DNA from 3 places in the Anabaena sp. CCY 9613 genome. Region 1 is predicted to be linked to each of the others. Evidence: predicted binding sites of a transcription regulator. Region 1 holds the regulator's gene; each other region holds the start of a gene.
The links. Region 1 encodes NtcA, which controls nitrogen genes in cyanobacteria. Its sites were predicted from a motif close to TNTGTANNNNNNNNTACANA; they were not measured.
Positions count from the first base shown of each region.

Region 1 (8,226 bases):
ATGTTAATGGTGTGCCATCACCTCGATAAAAATATTCGGGAAGATGTCAAATTTGCTGAGTCGAGGATACGTAAGGAAACCATCGCCGCGGAAGATTTATTGCACGATATGGGTGCTATCAGTATCATGGCTTCCGATTCCCAAGCTATGGGAAGGGTAGGGGAAGTAATTACTCGCACTTGGCAAACTGCCCATAAGATGAAAGTACAAAAGGGATTATTGCCGTCACCGGGAAATCCTTATGAAACCCATGACAATTTTAGGGCCAAGCGTTATGTCGCTAAATACACCATTAACCCGGCCATCACTCACGGAATTGCTAACTATGTGGGTTCCATTGAAAAAGGTAAAGTTGCCGACTTGTGTTTGTGGAAACCAGCTTTTTTTGGGGTCAAACCAGAGCTTGTTATTAAAGGAGGAATGATCGCTTGGGCGCAAATGGGTGATCCCAACGCCAGTATCTCTACTCCTGAGCCAGTTTATATGCGTCCGATGTTTGGTAGTTTTGGTGGCGCAATGGCTCATACCTCTATTACCTTTGTTTCTCAAACCGCTTTGGATGGGGGTATACCCGCTCAACTGGGCTTAACAACTCGCACCTTAGCGGTTAGTAATACACGTAATCTGAGTAAGGCAGATTTGAAACTCAACGATGCGACTCCCCATATTGAGGTTGATCCGGAAACCTTTTATGTGAGGGTGGATGGAAAATTATTGACTTGTGAACCTGCTACCTCTTTACCAATGGCACAGCGTTATTTCTTATTTTAAGGACTAGTACCGCTGCCTTGAAAGTCAAAATTCAAATTTTAAGTCCGCCAAATCATCCTTAATAAACAGTTTGTAGAAGCTGCTATGCGTCTACAGTCCCTCATTCCAGGGCTAAAGTCCTGACTAGGAGCGAACCTTTTTTATTAAGTGCTAAACAGAACTTGTCCATTGACGATAGCCAACAGTTTTACTCTTAACGGCCCTGCTGTATAAGTATCCTCCGCGGCGATCGCTTTGATTTCCAACGTTTGCTCATACTGCCTTAATTGCGAGAAAAAGCGTAAAAAAGTATTGTCTAATTGGACATTTTCGACGATTCCCGCATTCCGGGCCCGAAATTGAGAAGCCGAAATTAGCAGATCCAGTCTTTGCCGCAGTTGATAGGTGGTCATATTTTTAGGATCAGCCGTAGTTGTGGCCAAAACCTCACTTCCGGAAAAAACTAGTTGATTGCGTGCTGTATCTGCAAAAAATTCTATCTGGTTTTCTCCCCTGACATAATTGCCAGCTGAGAAGATTCGCATGACGTATTCCCTACCATCGTTAATTTGCTGGGTTAGTTGCTCAATTCTTTCTGGGGTAACACGCAATATATCTTCATTCGCAGGGATTGTCCCAGGTTCTGAGAGTTCAATGTTGGCATTGCGGTTAGCTTCCTGCAACAGCTGGATTACCACCTGACGCGCTAGGTCTTCTTGGTTAATACCACGAACTACACCAGATGCCAAAACTTGACCCCGAAATAAAGCTAGTTTGCCTAAACGCAAATCACGGTATGACTGGTAATATTTTTCTAGTCTGGCTACTTCTTGTTCTAAATAATTCTGTTGTCTTTCTAATTCTTTGAGGCGAGATTCCCTAATGGCAATTACTTGTTCTCGCGCCGCAATTTCTTCATTGCGCTTTTTAATTAATCCATCTAGTTCGGCAATTTTGCGATCGCGCTGGTCTATAGCTGTTTTGGCTTCATCAATGGCTTTTTTTGCTTCGGCGTAAAGTCGTTGACGTTCTGCCCTAAGTTCTTCAATGGCTGACTGCAATACTTTTCTCTGATCATAAACGCTTTGCAGTTCCGTTAGGGCTTGTTCATAGCGATTAGCTACTTGACTTAATTGACCTTGGGTGCGTTGGAGTTGTTTTTGGGTTTGGGCCTGTTGGCTAAGGGTGCGGTTTAGTTGGGCTTGAGTTTCCCGTTGTTTAGTATTTGCTGCTTGTAAGGACTTATTAATTACTTGTAACTCTTGTTGTGCTTGGGCTTGTTCAATCCTTGCTTGGCTTAACTCACTTTCTACCTGACTTTTTTGAGTTTCGGCAACTTTTAGCTGTTCGCGCTTTTCTCTCAAGTCTCTTTGAATATCCTCTAGCTCAAAGACCCCTTGCCTTAATCCTTCATCAGCCACAAATAAGATTCCCAAAGTTGATGTGGCAATCAATGCACCAGTAAAAATAGTCACTAGTACTGCTGTGCTTTTGGGACGAAGCTTAAATAGTGAGAGGCGAGCCTTGCCAACACGTGTGCCAATGCGATCGCCCACAGTGGCAATTACGCCCCCCAAAATTAAAATTGCTGCTATAAGGATGTACCCGGTGGTCATCTTCAGCTACCGTTCACGTAGTGTGCCGGAGGCATAATGCTTCCAGATACAGCCTACTACTTTCAAACATTATCTGGTGGAGGATGGAATATTGGCAATAGCTGAAACTACTCACGATTTTAGATTTACCTCCAGCTATGGGTGTCATCTTGAAAAACACAACACTTGCCACTCCACCTCCGTCTATTGCTTTTAAGTAAACTGCCTACTTAACGTAACAGGTTTATGCACAGTAATCTTCTTTTTGTGGATGGAAATCATCTTTTTCTCACGCAAATCCCCTAATAACCTGGTGACAGTTACACGAGTTGAACCAATTGCCTCAGCGATCGCCTGATGAGATAACTTGAGATCAATCGTAATTCCATCTGCACAAGGAACACCAAAATCACGACAAAGAATTAATAGAAAACTCACCAATCTCGAACCCATATCCCGGTGAGCCAAGGTTTCAATCATCATCTCTGTCTGTAAAATCCGCGAAGATAGTCCCCGCAGCATCAACATGGATAATTCTGGATTTTCCTTAAGTGCTTGCTCTACCTGTTCAATAGGAGCTGAAAGCAACTCTACAGGAGTAAATGCAACTGCATGGTAAAATCTATCTGACTTATTTCCCGTCAGTAATGACAACACACCAAAAACGCTATTTTCCCGCAGCAGTGCTACCGTTATTTCCTCACCTGCTTCGTACACCCTGGAAAGTTTAACAGCACCCTTTAAAAGAAAATAAACTCGTTCAGCAGGATCGCCGGGAAAAAAGATCGTTTTGTTGCGTTCAAACGTTTCCACAACCGGAGGAAAAGCTCCAGTTGCCATCTGACGAAATACATTTGCTAGGGCTTTATCTTGTGTCACGATCATCTCCCTTCCCCTACCCAATGCCGGAAAAACAAAAACTGATTACCTAAGAATACACCCGAAAAAAGAATAAAGCACCGTCAACCTTTCTGTGCATTCCTATACTCAACCCCACAACTTCACAGTTATTTGTTCATAATGATACATAATTTTTCATGTTTTTAGCTAGTAGTTGTTATAAGTACTTGCACAGTTGTAGTCATCAGGTTTTTTGCCAAAATTTTCATAATATCTTGAGAATATCTTAAGGATTATCTAGGAAAATTTTTCCGAAAACAGTTCACATAATCATCATTTTTGCAAATCATGTGTAAAACCAAGATAAACTCACCTCAGATTCTAGTATGCTCCTAATGATTGGTTGCATTTACAATTTCTATGCTGAATCTCACTGGAAAAAACGCCTTAGTTACAGGAATTGCCAATAACCGCTCCATCGCCTGGGGGATTGCTCAACAACTGCATCAAGCAGGAGCAAACTTAGGTATTACTTACTTGCCAGATGACCGAGGCAAGATGGAGAAAAAAGTTGCCGAATTAGTGGAACCTCTTAATCCCAGCTTATTTGTTCCCTGTAATGTCCAAAACGACGAACAAATTCAGTCTACCTTTGCAGCCATTCAAGAAAAATGGGGCAAACTAGACATTCTTATTCACTGTTTAGCTTTCGCCAACAAAGACGATTTAACTGGTGGTTTTAGCCAAACCTCTCGTGCTGGATTTAAAACCGCTTTAGAAATTAGCACCTACTCCTTAGTGCAATTAAGCGGTGCAGCCAAACCGCTAATGACAGAAGGAGGTAGTATTATTACCCTGACATATTTAGGTGGTGTCAGAGCTGTTCCCAACTACAATGTCATGGGAGTAGCTAAAGCGGGTTTAGAAGCTAGTGTACGTTATTTAGCGGCTGAACTAGGGCCACAAAACATTCGCGTCAATGCCATCTCCGCCGGGCCAATTCGCACTTTGGCGTCATCAGCAGTAGGCGGAATCTTAGATATGATTCACCATGTAGAAGAAGTAGCCCCCCTCCGACGCACCGTCACCCAGCAAGAAGTAGGCAACACAGCTGCCTTCTTGTCCAGCGATTTAGCCAGTGGTATCACCGGGCAAGTTCTGTACGTAGATGCAGGATATGAAATCATGGGAATGTAAGATCATTGGGGGAGTGGAAGCTAGAGGCTAGAGGCTAGAGATAAATTCCTCTGTCATCTCCCCCAATACCCAATACCTAATACCCAGTCCCCATTTCCTATGCAAACAAGCGATACCTTCAGTAAGGACTCCGTCCAACGCCAAATTATCGAAGCTCAAACTGCTCGCGTGGCCTCTGTTCACCGCACCACTGGTGAGACGGATGTGCAAGTTACCATTAACCTGGATGGTACAGGTATCTGCACCTCAGCCACCGGGATTCCGTTTTTGGATCACATGTTGCATCAAATTGCCTCTCACGGGTTGATTGACTTAAATGTCCAAGCCCAGGGAGACTGGGAAATTGATGACCACCATACCAATGAAGATGTAGGTATCACTTTAGGGCAAGCTTTCGCTCAAGCATTAGGGAATAGAAAAGGAATTGTCCGCTTTGGTAATTTTCTCGCACCCTTAGATGAAGCTTTAGTGCAAGTGGCGCTAGATTTTTCTGGACGTCCACACTTGAGTTACGGCTTGGATATTCCTACCCAGCGTGTGGGAACTTATGATACTCAGCTAGTACGCGAGTTTTTTGTAGCTTTGGTCAACCATAGCCAAATGACACTTCACATTCGCCAACTGGATGGTATTAATTCCCATCATATTATTGAGGCGACATTTAAAGCTTTTGCTAGAGCTACCCGGATGGCTGTGGAAATTGATCCTCGTCGCGGTGGTACTATTCCCAGTTCCAAGGGTTTTCTGTAAAAGTAAAACAGAGGGTGTCAATTAGCTGTTTGGTTTGTGATAATTGACAAACCTAGTGGTAATTATGACTGTTAGACCATTGGGTACACTGCAATTAATACACGAAACAGAGATGAAGTCTGGTGCAAATACCCTTAATTCTCCGCTGAATATTACAGAAAATCCGCCAGTAGTCCTAACTGCTGATTTGCGAAAAGTCTATCGCACGGGATTTTGGCTGAATCAAAAAATTGTATCCCTTAAAGGTTGTTCGCTCACGGTATACCAAGGTGAAACCTTTGGGTTACTAGGGCCTAATGGTGCTGGTAAAACTACTCTGTTAAAACTGTTGTTGGGAATTATTCGTCCCACTGCCGGCAAGGGTTTATTATTAGGTCAACCATTAGGCGATCGCCATGCTAAACAACGTATCGGTTATCTGCCAGAAAATCCTTATTTATATGACTATCTCACGGGCTGGGAATTTTTACAGCTAGCGGCTGGGTTATTCCAAATTCCTCAAAGTGTACAACGTCAACGCATTCCCCAACTATTGGAATTAGTGGGTTTATCCCTCACAGATGCCCAAAAAAAGCCCATGCGGCGCTATTCTAAAGGCATGTTACAGCGTGTGGGTATGGCCCAGGCACTGATAAATGATCCAGACTTGATATTTCTCGATGAACCAATGTCTGGTTTAGATCCTGTGGGACGCTACCAAATGCGGGAAATTATTTTGTCCCTCAAAGCCGCCGGGAAGACGATTTTCTTTAACAGTCATGTTCTTAGTGAAGTCGAACAAATTTGCGATCGCATAGCTATCCTCTCTCAAGGTAAGATGATTTGTTCTGGTTCTCTTTATGAACTTTTAGGAACTGGAAACACATACTACGTCAAAGGTCAAGGTGGTGACGGGGAAATTTTGAAAAAATGGATACCGAGCCTAGTATTTGCCCATGATGGTTCTTGGCAAGGCACGCTACAAGAAGATTATTATGATTTTCTTGCTAGTCTCCGTTTGATGGGGGGGCAAATCATTTCTATGAACTTATCTCGCCACACCCTAGAAGATTTCTTTATTCAACAGTTACAAAAAAGTAAGCCGGTTAATTAGTATTTCTGACTGGTCAAAATTTTTCACCGTACATCTTTCTATTACAGAATACACCGTATACGCAAGTGTCCGATTCTGGAAAAAGTGAGGGACAATTTTCTAATACCATCTGTCAAATTTATCCAATACCAGCTATTTTTGCCAAAATAACAGTTAAAATTCTCTCTTGCTTTATTGAGAATTTTTAGTTGATAAAGCCCCTAAAGTATAAACTGTGGCTGCTGTAGATGAATGTTATTGATGACAAAAGTAATTTTTTTAACTCAAATAAAATGATTCTTTTTTTGATATCAATCAAATACCATAGGAGGGAATTTATACTAGACTGAAACTCAAGTACATCTTTAAGTTAACTTTACTAAAAATTCAACATTAATAAATAAATATCCCTCCGGAAAATTACACTTTTCAAGGAAAATAAGTAATGTTGGGGAACTTGAATCGGGGAACTTGAATAATTAAGTATAGTCAAAATTTAGATGTTTATAAAAAACTATGCCGATCACAGTCTTAGAGTCTAAGGTAAATATGCTTAACACAGGTTTGCTGAAATTCCTCACCCAACCAGTTATGGGTGTGGCTTTGTTAACGGCTGTCAGTGCGGCTGTACCGTCTGCGAGCCTAGCTCAGGGACAATTAGTACCACCAACACAACCAGCATCACCAACGGGTCAACAAGTATTTCCTACAGGACAACAAGTATCACCGGGTACACAACCAATATTTCCTACGGGACAACAAGTATCACCAAGTGTACCAATAGATACTAATTATTCTTTAGGTGGTGGTGATCTAATTCGCGTAAACGTATTTGAAGTACCAGAATATACAGGCGAATATCAAATTCCTCCAGGTGGATCAATTAACCTACCTTTAATTGGCAGTGTTTCCGTTTTGGGTCTGACAACCGAACAAGCGGCTGATGAAATTGCCAACAGGTATTCTCGCTTTCTCAAACGTCCCCTGATTTCAGTTAACCTGTTATCACCTAGACCTATTAATATTTTAGTTGCTGGAGAAGTAACACGTCCTGGGTCTTATACTCTGAACTTACAAGGTGGCGCGGGTAATAATCCAGGGGTACAATACCCAACTGTATTAGCTGCACTCACCACAGCCCAAGGCGTGACCTTGGCAGCAGATGTAACTCAAGTGCAATTAAGACGGAAAATTGGACGTTCTTCAGAGCAAGTTGTTAATCTCAATTTAAAAGAACTAATTCAAACAGGTAGGATAGACCAAGATATTACTTTAAGAGATGGTGACACCATAGTTGTGCCAACTGCAACTACTTTCAACGTCGCAGAAGCACGAAATTTATTTTCAGCTAACTTTGCCGCTAGCCCCACAACACCACGTACTGTAGCCATCATTGGTGAAGTGAATCGTCCTGGCTCATATCTTGTTGGCCAGGGTGGTGGAGGTGAAGAAGGCGCTGGTGGTTTACCCACTGTAATGCGAGCGCTGCAAGTAGCTGGAGGAATTACATCACAAGCTGATGTTCGGAATCTCCAACTCCGCCGACCCACAAGAACTGGTTCACAACAAAATATAAATATCGATCTCTGGGAATTATTACAAAGCGGTGATATTGATCAAGACATAATTGTGCAGGACGGAGATACAATTGTCATTCCTACTGCTACTGAGATCAATACAGCAGAAGCTACTCAATTAGCTGCCACCACTTTGTCTCCGGCGACAATTCAAGTGGGCGTAGTAGGCGAAGTTAAACGACCGGGCGCCGTAGACATTAAGCCCAATAGCTCTTTAAATCAGGCATTACTGGCTGCGGGTGGATTCAACGACGCTAGAGCTAGAACAACCACAGTAGATTTAGTTCGCCTTAATCCTAATGGTTCTGTGACTAAGCGGGAAGTTAAAGTTGATTTCTCCCAAGGAATTAATGAAGAAACTAATCCCATACTCCGCAATAATGACGTTGTTATCGTCAACCGCTCTGGTTTAGCCTCGGCTGGCGATGCTGTGGGTACAGTAGTT
Region 1 is NZ_CAWUDE010000008.1:33,024-41,249, forward strand. It holds gene ureC (urease subunit alpha) at 1-771, shown strand, start outside; gene ACM0OT_RS11310 (DUF3084 domain-containing protein) at 915-2,366, opposite strand; gene ntcA (global nitrogen regulator NtcA) at 2,559-3,230, opposite strand; gene fabI (enoyl-ACP reductase FabI) at 3,606-4,382, shown strand; gene hisB (imidazoleglycerol-phosphate dehydratase HisB) at 4,482-5,132, shown strand; gene ACM0OT_RS11330 (ABC transporter ATP-binding protein) at 5,245-6,225, shown strand; gene ACM0OT_RS11335 (polysaccharide biosynthesis/export family protein) at 6,754-8,226, shown strand, end outside.

Region 2 (8,226 bases), on a different contig from region 1:
ACTTGAAAAACAGACTGAGACGGCGAGCTTTTAACTAACTTTGATATTGAGACATTTGCAAGATGTTTTCCATCCTATTCCGTAAAACACCGCTGGCTTGGCGACAGTTAATGAAAGAAAAAACTCGTCTCGCCGTGGCAGTGGCAGGTATTACTTTTGCCGATATGCTGATGTTTATTCAGCTGGGTTTTGAAAGTGCTTTGTTTGATGCGGCTATCCAACCTCATCGCAATTTACAAGCAGATTTGGTTTTGATTAATCCCCAATTTCAAACTTTGTTTTCGGTCAAAAGTTTTTCTAGAGAAAGACTTTATCAAACCTTGGGTTATGAGGGTGTGCAGTCAGTAAATTCTGTATACATTGGCACTGGACAATGGCGTAATCCTCAAACGCGTCTTGACCGGGCTATCTTGGTTTGGGGTATTGACCCGGCGCAATCTGCATTCAAGTTTCCCGAAGTGCAACAAAATCAGGATCATCTTAAACAGTTGCATCAAGTTCTGTTTGATCAAGCTGGTCGTCCAGAATATGGGGCTGTTGGTAAGATTTTCCAAGAACAGGGTAACTTTCAAACGGAACTCAATAATAAAGCCGTGAATGTGCGGGGCGTGTTTAGTAACGGTGCTTCCTTTGCGGCTGATGGTAATGTAATTACCAGTGATTCAACATTTTTACAACTGTTTCCTGACCGTCAAAGCGATCGCATAGAAGTTGGCTTAATTACCCTCAAACCGGGTGCTGATCCAGAAACAGTGCGATCGCAGCTAGCCGCCGGGCTACCCAAGGATGTCATCGTCCTCACTCCCGAAGGATTTGCCCAAACAGAAAAAGATTATTGGGCAGAAGGTACAGGGATTGGGTTTATTTTCGGCTTAGGTGTGGGAGTCGGCTTTATTGTCGGCATCGTTATTGTCTATCAGATTCTGTATTCTGATGTTTCCGAACACTTGCCAGAATACGCCACTCTCAAAGCAATGGGTTATAGCGATCGCTATTTGTTGGGAGTCTTACTCCAAGAGGCGTTATTCTTAGCCATCTTAGGTTTTATCCCGGCATTTTTCCTTTCCTTTGGGTTGTATCAAGTAACCTACGCAGCCACCATGCTACCCATCAGCATGAAAGTAGATCGAGCTATAACGGTGTTTATTTTAACAATCATTATGTGTAGTTTTTCAGGAGCGATCGCCATGCGGAAGTTACGATCTGCTGACCCTGCTGATGTTTTTTAGGGATTGATTACTGATTATCTTCTAACCTCTAACCCCTCACATTTAAAATCTCATGTTGCAAAAACCTGTATCAGTAAATACCAACTCAAACATCTCTGCTGTGGAACCAGTAATTGCTGTTCGCAGTTTGAATCATTACTTCGGTGGTGGAAATCTGCGTAAACAAGTGTTATTTGATATTAATTTAGAGATTAACGCTGGTGATATTGTGATTATGACTGGCCCCTCTGGTTCTGGAAAAACCACTTTGTTGACTTTAATGGGTGGACTACGCTCGGCGCAAGAAGGTAGTTTAAAAATTTTAGGACAAGAAATATGTGGCGCTCATAAAGGGCAATTAACGCGGTTACGCCGTCAAATTGGCTATATTTTTCAAGCGCATAACCTCATGACCTTTCTGACAGCTAAAGACAATGTACGCATGTCCCTAGAGTTGCATGAAGAATACTTAAAACAAGATGTCAACGCCAAAGCCATCGCCATGCTAGAAACTGTCGGTTTAGGCGATCGCGTTAATTATTATCCCGAAAATCTCTCAGGAGGACAAAAACAAAGGGTGGCGATCGCTCGTGCTTTAGTTAGTCATCCTAAAATTGTCTTGGCAGATGAACCCACAGCTGCATTAGATAAGAAATCTGGGCGTGATGTTGTGGAACTCATGCAGAAACTTGCTAAAGAACAAGGTTGTACGATATTGCTAGTGACCCACGACAACCGCATTCTCGATATAGCTGATCGCATTATTTATATGGAAGATGGTCAGTTGAAGACTAATGGTGTAGATGTGGCTACCACCATGCATTAAATCTCTGGAACTTCAACTTTCTGGGAGGTATCTATGAAAGTAAACCACCCAGGAATATTATGTGATAAAAACAATAATTGTGGGGTGGGCGTCCTCGCCCGCCCAGAACAGGCAAGATGCCTGTTCCACAAGAAAATAAACTAAGCGATTGCAGAGGCGATCGCCTGATCAACAGCTTGCAATGCCAAATCGATTTCGGCAGCTGTGACAATCAACGGTGGGACAAACCGGACAACTTTGGGCCCGGCTGGTACTAGCAACAAACCCTCATCAATAGCTGCTTTCACAATATCAGCGGCGGTTAGCTGAATATCGGCTTGCAACTCCATCCCATTAATTAAACCCCAACCCCGGACTTCTGTAATGTAGTTAGGATACTTTGTCGCCAGGGCGTTTAGTCCAGCGCGTAACTGTTCTCCTCTAGCTTCCACATTCTGCACAATATTCTCTGTTTCCAAAGTTTGGCAGACAGCAAGGGCCACCCCACAGACAAAGGGATTACCACCAAAGGTGCTGGCGTGTTCTCCTGGTTGGAAGACATCACAGAATTTCTTACTCATCATGGCGCCAATGGGGATACCACCACCTAAACCTTTGGCACTGGTAAAGATATCTGGTTCTACACCCAAATGTTCATAACCCCATAACTTACCACTGCGTCCCATACCCACTTGCACTTCGTCGAACATCAACAAAACGCCAGTTTCATCGCAAATTTGCCGCAGTTTTTGGAAGTAAGCCACATCACCAGGACGCACACCACCTTCACCTTGCAACGGTTCAATTAAAATTGCTGCTACCCGATAATCACCTTCATCTAATTCAGTAATTGCTTCCTCTATGGCATTAATATCGTTGTATGGTACATATGCAAAACCAGGAACTAAAGGATCAAAGTATTTTTGATACTTCGGTTGTCCCGTAGCGGTGACTGTCGCTAAAGTCCTACCGTGGAAACTAGCATTGGCTGTTAAAATAATTGGCTTGTCAATGTCTAAAACGGTGTGGGCATACTTGCGTGCCAGTTTAATGGCGGCTTCGTTAGCCTCGGCTCCAGAATTGCAGAAAAATACGCGATCGGCACAAGAATGTTGAATAATCCATTGGGCCAATTCACCTTGTTCGGGAATATAGTACAAATTAGAAACGTGGTGTAGCTTCTGGATTTGGCGTGTCACAGCTTCTACCATTGCTGTGTGGGCGTGTCCTAAGGTACAAGTGGCAATTCCCGCCACAAAGTCCAGGTATTCTCTACCCTGGGTGTCCCAAACTCGGCATCCAGCACCTCTATCTAAAGCTAAGGGAAAGCGGGCATAGGTTGACATCACAGCTTCATTAAAGCTATCGGCGTCAAAAGGTCTAGATGACATAGAATCTGACTTTGGGGGGATGGTGACTTGCTCAATGAGAGTTTGTCTGCTCACTACCGCGCCTCCTGATAAATCTTTAATCTTATACTCACTTACTAGTTTCCTAGAAATTATTAAAAATTACTTTTTATTTATCACATCTGATACTTTTTTATAGGCTAACAGTCAAATATTCTCCCCGGTTGGGCAGTAGTAAATAAAAATTGTGTATTCTACGCTTGAGAAAAAATACCGACAAATTCAAAAAGAATTAATGGCGGGGATGCTTGCCCTCGGTGGTGTTTTCCTTTTGGGTACGTTGTGGTATTGGTTAGTGGAGGGATGGTCATGGGAAGACGCAGCTTACATGACAGTCATTACCTTAGCTACCGTGGGATATGGCGAAACAAACCCCCTCAGTAGCCGAGGAAGGTTATTTACCATAGCTTTGATTGTGTTGGGTGTAATCAACATCGGTTACATTGTCAATAGATTAACAGAAGCTCTGATTCAAGGCTACTTTCAACAAGGAATTCGTCTCCAGCAACAAAGGCGCTTAATGGAATCCTTATCAGGACATTACATTATTTGTGGATTTAGTCGTACTGGTCGGCAAATTGCCAAGGAATTTCAGGCCGAAGGCGTAGAGTTTGTCATAATTGATTCTGAGTTAGAATCAGTGCAAGATGCACAGGCAATCGGTTATGTGGCTTTTCAAGGTGATGCCACACTGGATGATACCCTATTGCAAGTTGGCATTAACCGAGCGACTTGTATAGTTGCGGCTCTACCATCTGACGCTGAAAATTTATATACTGTATTGTCAGCAAAAACACTTAACCCAAAAATTCGAGCGATCGCCCGCGCCAGTACAGAAGAAGCTCTCAAAAAATTGCAGCGCGGTGGTGCAGATGCTGTGATTTCTCCTTATATTACGGGGGGTAAACGCATGGCGGCGGCGGCTCTTAGACCCCAAGTATTAGATTTTATGGATGGTGTGATTACTGGTGCGGGTCGTGAATTATACATGGAAGAATTTTTGATTGACTCAGATGTTTGTCCAATTGTTGGTCAAAGTTTACATAATGCTAGACTGCGATCGCAAACTGGGTCATTAGTTTTGGCTATTCGCCGAGTTGATGGTACTTTGATTGGTGGCCCCACAGGGGAGACAATTTTACTACCAGGAGATACGCTAATTTGTATGGGTACATCTGAACAACTGCGTAAACTTAATCAAATTCTGGGGCCAATTAATTCTCAACAACTACGACGACCAAGACATCGCTCATAATGGTTATTTTTTACTATTTATCCTTACCCATTGGTGACATAAATTAGAAAGCGATCGCCTGGTTGTTAAGTGCCAATTGCGATCGCTTTCATTTATACTGACATGTTAAATTTTTAAGGATTTTAGCGATGCTAAATCTCTACCCTACGAATTCTAAAATTATATTAAGCTTCTTCTTGACGGTCACTTTTCTGTCCTGGAGAAGCTTCATAAAGAGCATCTAGCTGTTGACGCGCATCTTCAACGTTGACTGAACGCATGACTAACAGAGGTTCTTTTATTAAGTTGCCTGCATTATCTAATAATTCTGGATGGGGAATAAACTGTTTTTTTGCCGAAAAATAGGCAACATTACCCTGATTACCTCTGGGCGAATATTGCGCTGGATAAGATCGCTCTCGATCAAAACTAAACATGATCAAGTTGCGGATTAAGTTGGCAACGGCTATAACAGCAAGGATTGTAAAAGCAAGAATGTAAAGTAGGTGTAACATCAGATTTTCCTCCAGGGGCAGCAATTTTTAAATTTTGATACTTTAACGCTGTGCTTCGTTGATATTTTCAGTGGCAACGAGGACTTTTCTCTTAATTACCAAGATGCGTTTATATTCAGATTGGAAAAAAATTTAACCGTTATTCAAACTACGGTAGCATAGGATACATTATTTGATAATAAAAATAATGTTAAGGATTTTTTCCGAACAATGCGACATGTATACATATGTCTTACCGTTCGTTGTCCCAATCAGCCTGAGCCGGTCAAGCAGCCATAGCCAACCCTCACAGTTCGCGTGCTTGACGAAATTTCATTGAAGTATTCCAGCATTCCGTTACCAGTTGATGCCAGGGCATTAAGGTATTCATCTCAATCCCGACTTGTCCATCGGTTGCGTTAAACAACATCTTGGCTGTGTTGACTTCGTTTTGCGCTTGTTTCACTCGCAAAAGAAAATCAGATTGCTCTTCGTGACTCATAAATGATAGTTGCTCGGTTTCTAACAATTCACGCGATCGCGCAAACCAATACTGAAAATCCTCTAGTAGAGGTTCTAATACCGTTTTCAGCAGATCAGCCCCTGGTAAATTTGAGTCTCGCATAAGTAAAAAGTATATTTCTAACTCCTCTACTTATATTAACGTTATTTACAATATTTAACATTATTATATGCTCTCTCTAAGGATAGATTGTCGAAAAATCTGTAATAATGACTACGAAATAAACTAAAGTTAAAATCAGCGCAAGTTTTGTGTAAACTTCTGGTCACAAAAAAGCTATAGGGAGCATTGAGCCAAAGGATTTTCGGCATTGCGTTAGCATAGCTGACCGGAGATAACTAGTTAAATCAAAGGTGAATAATCTTCAAGTGTGGCGCTGAGTATTTTACCCTCAGCAGTTAAGGTTTATGAGAACAGGATTAATTGAATAATGTCAGACTGGCAGTAATTAAAGTAATCAAAATCGTTATATTTGAAGCAGTACAGGAAAGTGCTGAGTGCTGAGTAAAAGCCCCTAGCCTCTATTCCCCAATCCTTGGGTAGATTTTTCCTAGCATCAACTACTAAAATTATCTTTTTGCAATCACTTCGCCAATGGTTCAGCAGCCGATGTCGCCAAACTCATCTCTTAGTCAGTCAGAACAACCGGAAAAAATTTATTTACCGCGCACCAGCGAATCGGAAGAATTAAAAAAGATTCGTCATACAGCTTCCCATGTGATGGCAATGGCGGTACAAAAGCTGTTTCCCAAGGCGCAAGTTACAATTGGTCCCTGGATTGAAAACGGTTTTTATTACGACTTTGATAGTCCAGAACCGTTTAGCGAAAATGATCTAAAGGCCATCAAAAAAGAGATGGTAAAGATTATTAATCGCAAATTACCGGTGATTCGGGAAGAAGTCAGCCGCGAACAAGCCGAACAACGCATTCAACAAATCAAAGAACCTTACAAACTAGAAATCCTGGCAGATATCAAAGAAGAACCCATTACCATTTACCATCTGGGAAATGAATGGTGGGATTTGTGCGCTGGGCCTCACGTGGAAAATACCAGCGAATTAAACCCCAAAGCTATTGAATTGGAAAGTGTCGCTGGTGCTTATTGGCGTGGGGATGAAACTAAGGCCCAGTTACAACGCATCTATGCTACTGCATGGGAAAGTCCAGAACAACTGGCTGAATATAAGCGGCGCAAAGAAGAAGCCTTGCGGCGTGACCACCGTAAACTTGGTAAGGAACTGGGATTATTTATATTTTCTGAGCAAGTGGGGCCGGGTTTACCCTTGTGGACACCCAAAGGTACTTTATTACGGAGTGTCTTAGAAGATTTTCTTAAACAAGAACAGCTAAAACGTGGTTATTTACCCGTAGTGACACCACATATTGCTAGAGTAGATTTATTTAAGACTTCTGGACACTGGCAAAAATATAAGGAAGATATGTTTCCTTTGATGTCGGATGACGAGGAAGCAGCCGCACTAGAACAAGGCTTCGTTCTCAAGCCGATGAATTGTCCGTTTCACATCCAAATATACAAGAGTGAATTACGTTCCTATCGGGAATTACCCATCAGATTGGCGGAATTTGGTACTGTTTACCGCTACGAACAATCAGGAGAATTAGGCGGTTTAACCAGGGTACGCGGTTTTACCGTAGATGATTCGCACCTATTTGTGACTCCAGAACAGCTAGACAACGAATTTCTCAACGTTGTAGATTTGATTTTGTCGGTGTTCAAAAGTCTGCAACTGAAAAACTTTAAGGCTAGACTCAGTTTCCGAGATCCCAACAGTGATAAGTATATCGGTTCCAATGAAGTTTGGGATAAAGCTGAAGGCGCGATTCGTCGTGCTGTGGAAAAATTGGGAATGAATTACTTTGAAGGGATTGGGGAAGCGGCGTTTTATGGACCCAAACTAGACTTTATCTTTAGTGATGCCTTAGAACGAGAATGGCAATTAGGTACTGTGCAAGTAGATTACAACTTACCAGAACGGTTTGATTTGGAATACGTAGCTGAAGATGGTTCTCGCCAACGTCCCGTAATGATTCACCGTGCGCCTTTTGGTTCCCTAGAACGGCTAATTGGGATTTTAATTGAAGAATACGCTGGTGATTTTCCCTTATGGTTGGCGCCAGTGCAGGCCAGATTGTTACCAGTAGGAGAAGCCCAGTTAGATTTTACCAAAGATGTAGCCGCAAAAATGTTAACTGCGGGTATCCGTGCCGAAGTCGATACTAGTGGCGATCGCCTGGGTAAACTCATCCGCAATGCTGAGAAGCAAAAAATACCTGTAATGGCGGTAGTAGGAGCTAAAGAGGTAGAATCTAATAGTTTGAGTATCCGTACCCGTGCTTCTGGGGAGTTGGGCGCGATACCTGTAGATGAGGTGGTAGATAAAATGAAGCAGGCGATCGCTAACTTCGAGAACTTTTAAAAGTCATTAGGCTAGGCAATGCCTAGTCTAAAAAACTAAATTACTAAAACAGCCTATGATGACCACAAAAGCACAAGTACAATCTCTGTTGCAGCAACTACCAGATGACTGCTC
Region 2 is NZ_CAWUDE010000005.1:26,698-34,923, reverse strand. It holds gene ACM0OT_RS07360 (DUF2834 domain-containing protein) at 1-34, shown strand, start outside; gene devC (ABC transporter permease DevC) at 63-1,229, shown strand; gene ACM0OT_RS07350 (DevA family ABC transporter ATP-binding protein) at 1,282-2,034, shown strand; gene ACM0OT_RS07345 (aspartate aminotransferase family protein) at 2,175-3,458, opposite strand; gene ACM0OT_RS07340 (potassium channel family protein) at 3,610-4,677, shown strand; gene ACM0OT_RS07335 (DUF2973 domain-containing protein) at 4,842-5,171, opposite strand; gene ACM0OT_RS07330 (DUF2605 domain-containing protein) at 5,458-5,775, opposite strand; gene thrS (threonine--tRNA ligase) at 6,268-8,112, shown strand; gene ACM0OT_RS07320 (hypothetical protein) at 8,168-8,226, shown strand, end outside.
Region 2: a site for NtcA is predicted at 5,874-5,893, ahead of ACM0OT_RS07330 (DUF2605 domain-containing protein). Genes of this name have one in related genera too.

Region 3 (8,226 bases), on a different contig from region 1:
TTGGACTCGTTGCAGATAAACTCGGTCTTTTTCCATTTGTTCAATCTGCATTCCCACATCCATCACTGCTTGTTGCAGCTGTGGTTGGCGGCGTGAGGAACGTTGCAGTTGGTTTTCTGTAGCTTGTAATTGTTCGAGTCGTGCTACTAAACCTGCATGAACTCTATCCAGTTGAGTTTGCAAGTTTTGTCGTTGTTGCAATAAAGGAGAAACTTGCATTTGCAATTCATCAAGATGAGTCACCCGGCGACGAGCTGCGGTAAGTTGTGTCAAAGCCGCTTCGACTTCACCTGATTTGCTGAGTGTTTGCTGAATGTCTTGTTCTTGTTGCTCTAAAGCTGCTAATTGTCCTTGGACTTGTTGGAGTTGCCTTTCTAATTCGTGAATTTGATTAGTTAATTGCTGTTGTTTTTGTTGTCGCAACGCCGTTGCACGGGTGTATTCTTGAAATTTCGTGGCAAAAGCTTCTTCTTGAGATTGCAGACTTTGGTATTGAGTGTAACCGTTTTTAATTTCGGTTTCCTGATTTAAGATGCCTTCTAAATCTGATAGCTGAGTTTGCACAGATGATTGTTCTTGTTGCAGGCGATCGCTATCTTGAGTTAAATTCTCATGTTGTTGCCTCACAAAGTTCAGTTGTTCGACTTTTGTCTGACGTTGGTGCTGGACAACTTGCAAACTTTGTAATTGAATATTATCTAAGGCTTGTGTTTGTTGGAGGTGATTCAGTTCAGTTTCTATGTCGGCTTTTTGCTTTTGCGTTGCCTCACGTTGTTGCAACTGGATTTTACTCGATTCTAAAGAACGCTCTAACTCATCAGCCCTAGCCTTCAACTGGCGAAAAGATTCTTTTGCCCTGTCTTCTAGTTGATCATATTGATTGAGTTTGAGTAACTCAGCTAAAATTTCCTTGCGTTCAGTGGGGCGCTTGAGCATGAATTCATCGGCACGACCTTGACGCAAATAAGCAGAATTAATAAACGTGTCGTAATCTAATTTGATATGTTCTAAAATCAAATCTTGGGTTGCTCTGACACCTTTGCCAGTAATCGAGCGAAACCCTGAAGGCGTTTCTATTTGAAATTCTAAGACACCACTAGCACCACGAATTCTTGTGCGAATCACCCGATATTTTTGTTGATTACATTGAAAAACAAAGTCAACGCGCACTTCTTTGGCACCGGAATGAATCACATCATCTTCAACACCGGCGCGGCTTTCGCCCCAAACAGCCCAAGTGATTGCTTCCAGAAGAGAAGACTTGCCGGCACCATTGGAACCACAAATACAAGCCGTATGCAAACCACGAAAATCTAAAGTTGCATCACGGTAACTGAGAAAGTTTTTGAGGATAAGTTGTACTGGAATCATTGAGGCTATAGCGCCGCATCTAATGTTTTATTAACTAGCAGTACAGATGCACTCTTTTGATAGTTTAGCTAGGTGAATATCAGTATTCTAGTACTTTAGTCCGTAAATTTACGAAAATTAACAATATTATGATCAAGTTTTTCCTATGGGGCAAATGATTTTGCCATTCTCCAAAGAAAAATTCAACTACTCTGCCCGAAAACAATTTCACGACTGTTCTTTGCTAGACCTGAATCGCTGTTCCTCATCTTCAACTTTATCGGCTTCACCAATGTTATTTACATAGCGATCGCCATTATTATGATTTAACCGCTGTATCAAAAAATTCAGTTTTGTACTGACAATGAACTTGATCAGATTTGATGACTAAAGATAGCAATTATGAAAACAAATAGTCTTTTAATCTCTTAGCTAATTAAATTTAAAATCAAACCAGTAGGTAAAGTCAGCCCATTGACCGCAAATTCAGTCGCATAAGAACACTCACATACACCCCACGTCAAATATCTTCGCTAGAGCAACTATGACTATAGTCACATTTAACACCAGCCAGAAACAATCACTGTCAACCCTCGTCAATATATACATCACAGACACAAACCCAAGCATCTTATGACTAGCTTTTATCAATGGAAATCCAAAACAGCCGCCCTCATGGCACTGGCAATTACCACCAGCGCTGTGGCTCCTATGATTGCTTTTGCCCCGGCTAATGCCCAATACAATATTGGTCAGTCCAGAACAGTGACAATTCCTGCTAACGCTAACGTAATTCTTCCTGTGAGACACAACAATGAGAAAGTTGTAGTTAGTCGTGGGGAAACTCTAGACCTGACATTAAAAATAGCCAACGACATCACCAACAGTCAAAGACAAGTCTTAATTCCTAGAGATACTGAAGTTATCGGACGGCTAGAACCCGTTTATTTCGACGGTAGAAGTAGAGATAAGGAGAATGTTAGAGGTGTGCGGTTCATCGCCCAAGAATTAGTTTTTCCCTCTGGTCGCCGCCAGTCAATTAATGCCTCTTCTCAGACCTATACGAGACTGGAAACCATTAACGAAAAAGATAGCAGTAGAGTATTAACAGACGCAGCCATTGGTGCTGGTGCTGCTGCTGCCATTTCATTACTTACAGGTAACCGGAGAATTGAGGTTTTAGAACCTGTAGTCGGTGGTGCGGCTGGTGCCTTAGCTAGTGTACTGTTACGCAGAAGATCAGCTGAAGTATTTGTCCTCAGACCCGAACAAGATTTAAGACTGAGCCTGAATTCTAATTTAGTACTAGACCGCTACTAAGCCGCACTTGATTTCCGCCGTGATTTTCATCATCTCCCATTAGCGATCGCCACTGCAACTAAAGTGCGCGATCGCTTCATTTTGCACACCCAAGTGCAAACACCAAAGCCTATCGTAATCCTCCTTTAGCCAGAGTCAAAAACATTTTAGGTAACCGCAACTATTTGATTAATGTAGCGTCTTATTAGATATCTTCAGTTAATTGATACACTTCTGGTTTTACTATTATTGGTAACTGAATTATCAAATTACCAAGACACTGTCAGCCAAAGTGTAGTAGCACCTAATAAATTTACCCTATTAAATTCGGCGGTTACTCACATTAACCTTTAATTGTTAATAGTGTAAATACGATATTTATTAAATTAATAGGACTAATATCCAACTAATAACAGAGAAAAAATAGGAACTTTTACATCTGTACATTGTCTAAATAAATAACAGAAGAAAAAATAAATTTTACTGGAGTAAAGAGTAATGTTTAATTTAAATCCTTGGCAATCTGGAACAGCTGCACTTATGGCTTTGAGTGTCACAGCAAGCGCTGTAGCACCTTTTATCGCAACTGCACCAGCTTCGGCTCAAACCACTTTTTATGATGTTCCATCTAACTATTGGGCAGCACAATTCATTCAACAATTGTCACAACGGGGTGTAATCGCCGGATTTCCTGATGGTAGCTTCCGTCCCGAAGAACCAGTTACCCGCGCTCAATTTGCCGCGATGATCAACAATGCTTTCCAAAAAGCACCACAACGTCAGGCAGTCAATTTTGTAGATGTCCCAAGTAACTTCTGGGCAGCTAATGCCATTCGCCAATCTTATACCATTGGTTTCTTGGCTGGATATCCTGGTAATCGCTTTGAACCGAACCAAAATATTCCCCGTCAACAAGTTTTGGTTTCTTTAGCTAACGGTCTGGGATATTCTCCCACAAACACCCAAACTGCTCTGCAATCCTTCAGCGATAGCTTTAATATTGCTGACTGGGCCCGTAGCCCCATCGCGGCGGCCACTGAACGGCAAATTGTGGTGAACTATCCTAATGTTCAATTCCTGAATCCCACTGCAACCGCTACCCGCGCACAAGTAGCTGCATTTATCTATCAGGCATTGGTAAGTAATAATCAAGCCTCAGCAATTAGTTCGCCCTACATCGTAGCGCAGCAACCCACTACACCCACACCAGTATCTGTAACCATTCCTCAAGGAACTGCAATTCCTGTAACATACGACCAAGCAGAAAAAATCCTAGTCACAAAGGATGAAACAGCACCCTTGACTCTCACAGTAGGTCAGAATGTAGTTACCCAAGATGGAACTGTAGTCATTCCTGCTGGTAGCCAAGTTGTAGGTCAACTCAGACCAGCCCAAGGTGGTTCTCAATTTGTAGCTGAAAGACTAGTTTTGACCACAGGTCAAGAGTATCAAATTAACGCTTCTTCTCAAGTAATTACCACAACTGAAACCGTAAGAAAAGGTACTAGCACCAGCACAATTATCAGAAATACAGCATTAGGTGCAGGTGCTGCGGCTGCGGTGTCTGCGGTCACAGGCGATCGCGCCATCGCTACAGAAGAAGTCTTGGGCGGTGCTGCTATTGGTGGTTTAATTGGTCTGTTCTTTGGCAGAAGCAGCGTTGACCTCATCGCCATTAATCCCAATACAGACTTACAAATGACCATTAATCAAAACTTGCTAGTTTCAGTGAGATAGTCATTAGTCATTGGTCATTGGTCATTAGTCATTAGTCATTAGTCCAAAATAAAAGCTTTTTGACTTTTGACTTTTGACTTTTGACTTCCGCGCAGCGGCACTACTCACCACTTAAGGGTAACCAAATCATAAACGTAGTCCCCGGCATATCGGGTACAGCAATAACTGAGTTAATAGCAGGGCTGAAAATTTCAATTTCGCCCTGCATTTGTTGTATTAATTGTTTAGCGATCGCTAGCCCTAAACCTGTACCGGGAATTTCAGTTTGTGCTTGTACTCCCCGGTAATGTCGTTCTCCCAAATGTGCTAAATCTTCTGGGGGAATACCAGGGCCATTATCACTAATAGCAATTCCTAAAAAATTAGCTTTTTTGTGCCCTACTTGAATGGAAATTTTGCCACCTGTAGGAGTATATTTCAAGGCGTTATCAATAATATTACTAAAAACTTCTTGTAATGCTTTGATGTTGGCACGTACTAATGGTAATTTTTGGGGAATTTCAGCTTTTAGTTGCAGATTTCTTTCCTGAGCTATGGCTTTTGCTGAGACTAATAATGGTGTTAATAAATCAGCTACGGCAAAATCAGTTTCTTTTTCTCCTATTCCCGGCAATAATAGTGCTGGTTTGGATTCTTGTTGCACAGTTGCTTCTACAAATACTTCATTTTCAGGTAATGATAATTGCCCTAAATCTGCCTCAGTCCAATCAATTACCTGATCAAATTGTTGTAGCAATTCCTGGAGGCGATCGCTTTCTCGAACAATATTCGCTCCTACCTCTCGGTTAGGATCACCTGCTCGCAGTCGTTTGAATAGCAGTTTCCCAAAAGTTCGGATTGCCGTTAACGGGTTCCGGAATTGGTGTAGGAGGTTATCCAGCAAATCTCGCTGCTGTTCTTGCAGTAATTGTTGTTGATGTAACTGATGCTGTAACCAGGCTCGACGCTGATCTAATATACAGGCGATCGCCAGCGTTTGGACGATATTTTGAATTTCGCTTTGCTCCTGCTCATTCCATGCCCTGTCTTTTCTGCCTGTCACCAATAGCCCCATCATCACACCTTCATGGATCAGAGGCAAGACAATTTGGTGTCCACCCAGATGAGATTCCTCATTAGCATCTGGCGTTTGTTTCTCCTGTGAAGGAATAGGAGACTCTATTCCTGCTGTTAATAACCTTTCTTGTTGCTGAGGTAGTACCAAAATATTACCCACTGTGGCCTCGGCAATTTCTTGCCCCGGTTGCAATACTGCTGTCTCCGGGTAAACCACCACCGGAATTAGTTTTGCCTCACCAGTGGGAGCCTCTACCAATTCTTGTGTTAAGTAAACAACACTTAACGATGCACCCAGTCCTTGGGTTAGCAGTGCTATTTGCTCTCGGCATAGAGCAACAAAATCTGAACTGGCAGACATTAACATTTTTTAGCTTTTGCTCAGAATCACAGAATTTGAGGGAAGATGAAAGGAAGTTACTTTATTTTCCTCACACTTTGAATAAAGCTTAACTAAATCTTTTCAGTAATGGTTTGCACCAGGGGATTATATGCTTCATCACTTTCAAACATTGTTTTTCTTGTATCAAAAGTTTAAAAACTCTTGATATTTTGAACTAGAAATTATATAATTGCGACGGATTTTGTAGCTATAACTACAATCTATAGCTTGAAAGAGGAGGAAAATAAATTGGCAAGAAGACGTAAGCGGAAAAGTCGTCGTCGCCAAGAAGGACGACGTATTCTTGAACATGTGCCTCAATATAGCATCGAAAGCGGCGAGGAAAAACCTGTAACAGCAGCAAGAAAATTCATTCAAGCTGAAGGAATTGCTCCACCGGCGTTGCTACTCGTAAAGCGAAACGAGCATACTACAGACCGTTATTTCTGGGCAGAAAAGGGTCTGTTTGGTGCCCAATACGTGGAAGAGAACCATTTCTTGTTTCCCAGCCTGCGGACATTAGAAGCTCCCGCAGGAGCAGAACTTCTGGCTGTGGCTAGCCGTTAATTCACAGATGGTTATCTTAACGTATTGAATTGGCTTCTGAGAATCATTTAACTGGCAAAGTTGCTCAGTTTATGCAAAGTTTCCAATTTTTTTAAGTTTGTGACTGATTTGCCAGGAAATCTATACCAATTAATCAACTTAATTGGACAATCAACGTCTTTTCAGACCACTTAGGTTTGTAAGACTTGATCTAGTCAAATGATGTAGCGGGGAGTCAGGATAGAGCAAAATGCATCCGCAAGTGAGAGTTGAGTTGCGCTCTCCATTAATGGATGGCCACGTAGGCTCTGTAAACAGCTATAAAATTTTCCCTACAACACTATGTTGTAGGGAAACTTTACATATTTTTCTGTCGGAAATGTTGTAAACGAAGATACTATTCACAACATTACAGTTATCAACTATTCAGCAGATTCTAACTGTAGAGCTTTCTGTAACTCTATCAGTTCATCTCGATGGGCAACTATAGTAATTTTGCTAGGGAAGTTCGGTTCACCCTGGTTAGTTTTTTCTATTTTGAACAATACCTGCTCAACTCTTCCGGCTTTTTTCCAATAAAATAGTCCACTCAAAGGTGATAGTATTACCAGCCAGAGAAACAGTGTTCCAAATTGAGGAAAAAGCAACGATAAAACCAAAGCCAGACAGACCATCCCCACAGATGCTAGCAATGTCAAAAACACAGCTAAAAATAAACTAGGTTGTACAAAACCTTCAAAAACCACTTGATTTTTGTCGCGGTTTATCGCTGCTACTTGGTAAGCCCTTGAACGAAAATACTCTTTAATTTTTGGCATTAAAGCAGCTTCATCTTGCTCAGAGACGAGTTGTAATGTTGTTGTGCGGTCTTTAGTTGCAGCCCGAATAAAGAAAAACAATCCGACTGATAACAACAAAGTTAGCAGTAATGTAGATGGCAAAATAGCAGTATCCATAACTAAAAATTGTGCTTTTTTTTCATGGGAGGGGACTTATTCATCATCAATTATTCGTTAATTTGTCCTCCCGTTGATGTAATCTTGCCAAAGATGTGCCAAATTCTGTGACTGCTCTTGCCATTCTGGAGAAACTTGGTACATCCGCCTGGGCCGTCCTCGCCCTTCAAGTTTCTTCCAATACCCAGTGATAGCCCTTTGGTCTTCGAGAAATTTAATTGCACTATAAAGTACGGTATCTGAAAGCCGATAGGTAGGGTATTCAGTTTCCAATCGCTGGATCAACTCAGTACCGTAGGATTCAGTTTGTAACAAAATGTACAATATGTAACAAACTGCCAATTCCTGACAGAGATAAGTTGGCGGAGGATTTTCAAAGAATTGATATATATCCTCAAGTTTCATGATAGTTGAATGGCTAAAAAATGCCTGATGGTGGTATCTACAATCTTTATAGTCTATATAAGTACTACTACACAATAAGTAGGTATATAGAGCTACTCAGATAAGATTTGCAAAGTGTAAACATTAAAACAAATACCCACGTGATAAAAGTCGCAGGATGAAAGCGCCAATTTTAGGAGCGTAAAAAGTTACACTCCTACCCAAGCTCTAGATGTGGTGGTGAGGAGGAATTAAAGCAGTGGCTGGGTCACTTTTTTTGTGCCAAGCAATGCCGAACTAGTTAGAACGGCTGAAGCATAAAATGCCATCGAAGAAATTTTACAGGTAAAATGCCGTTTTGTCTGCAAAAGTTAATAAACACTTTGTTTTACGGTGATTATCACAGTATAAAATCTCAAAAATTAAGCCTTGTGAAATGTCGATACGAAAGCCTATATGCTTGTATACACAATCAAATAAGCATTCAGTACTGACTAGCTGGACTTGAGATACTCA
Region 3 is NZ_CAWUDE010000001.1:173,975-182,200, forward strand. It holds gene sbcC (exonuclease subunit SbcC) at 1-1,371, opposite strand, end outside; gene ACM0OT_RS00670 (conjugal transfer protein TrbI) at 1,984-2,670, shown strand; gene ACM0OT_RS00675 (S-layer homology domain-containing protein) at 3,148-4,386, shown strand; gene ACM0OT_RS00680 (sensor histidine kinase) at 4,487-5,809, opposite strand; gene ACM0OT_RS00685 (DUF3155 domain-containing protein) at 6,074-6,391, shown strand; gene ACM0OT_RS00690 (cofactor assembly of complex C subunit B) at 6,793-7,326, opposite strand; gene ACM0OT_RS00695 (PadR family transcriptional regulator) at 7,384-7,731, opposite strand.
Region 3: a site for NtcA is predicted at 6,026-6,045, ahead of ACM0OT_RS00685 (DUF3155 domain-containing protein). Genes of this name have one in related genera too.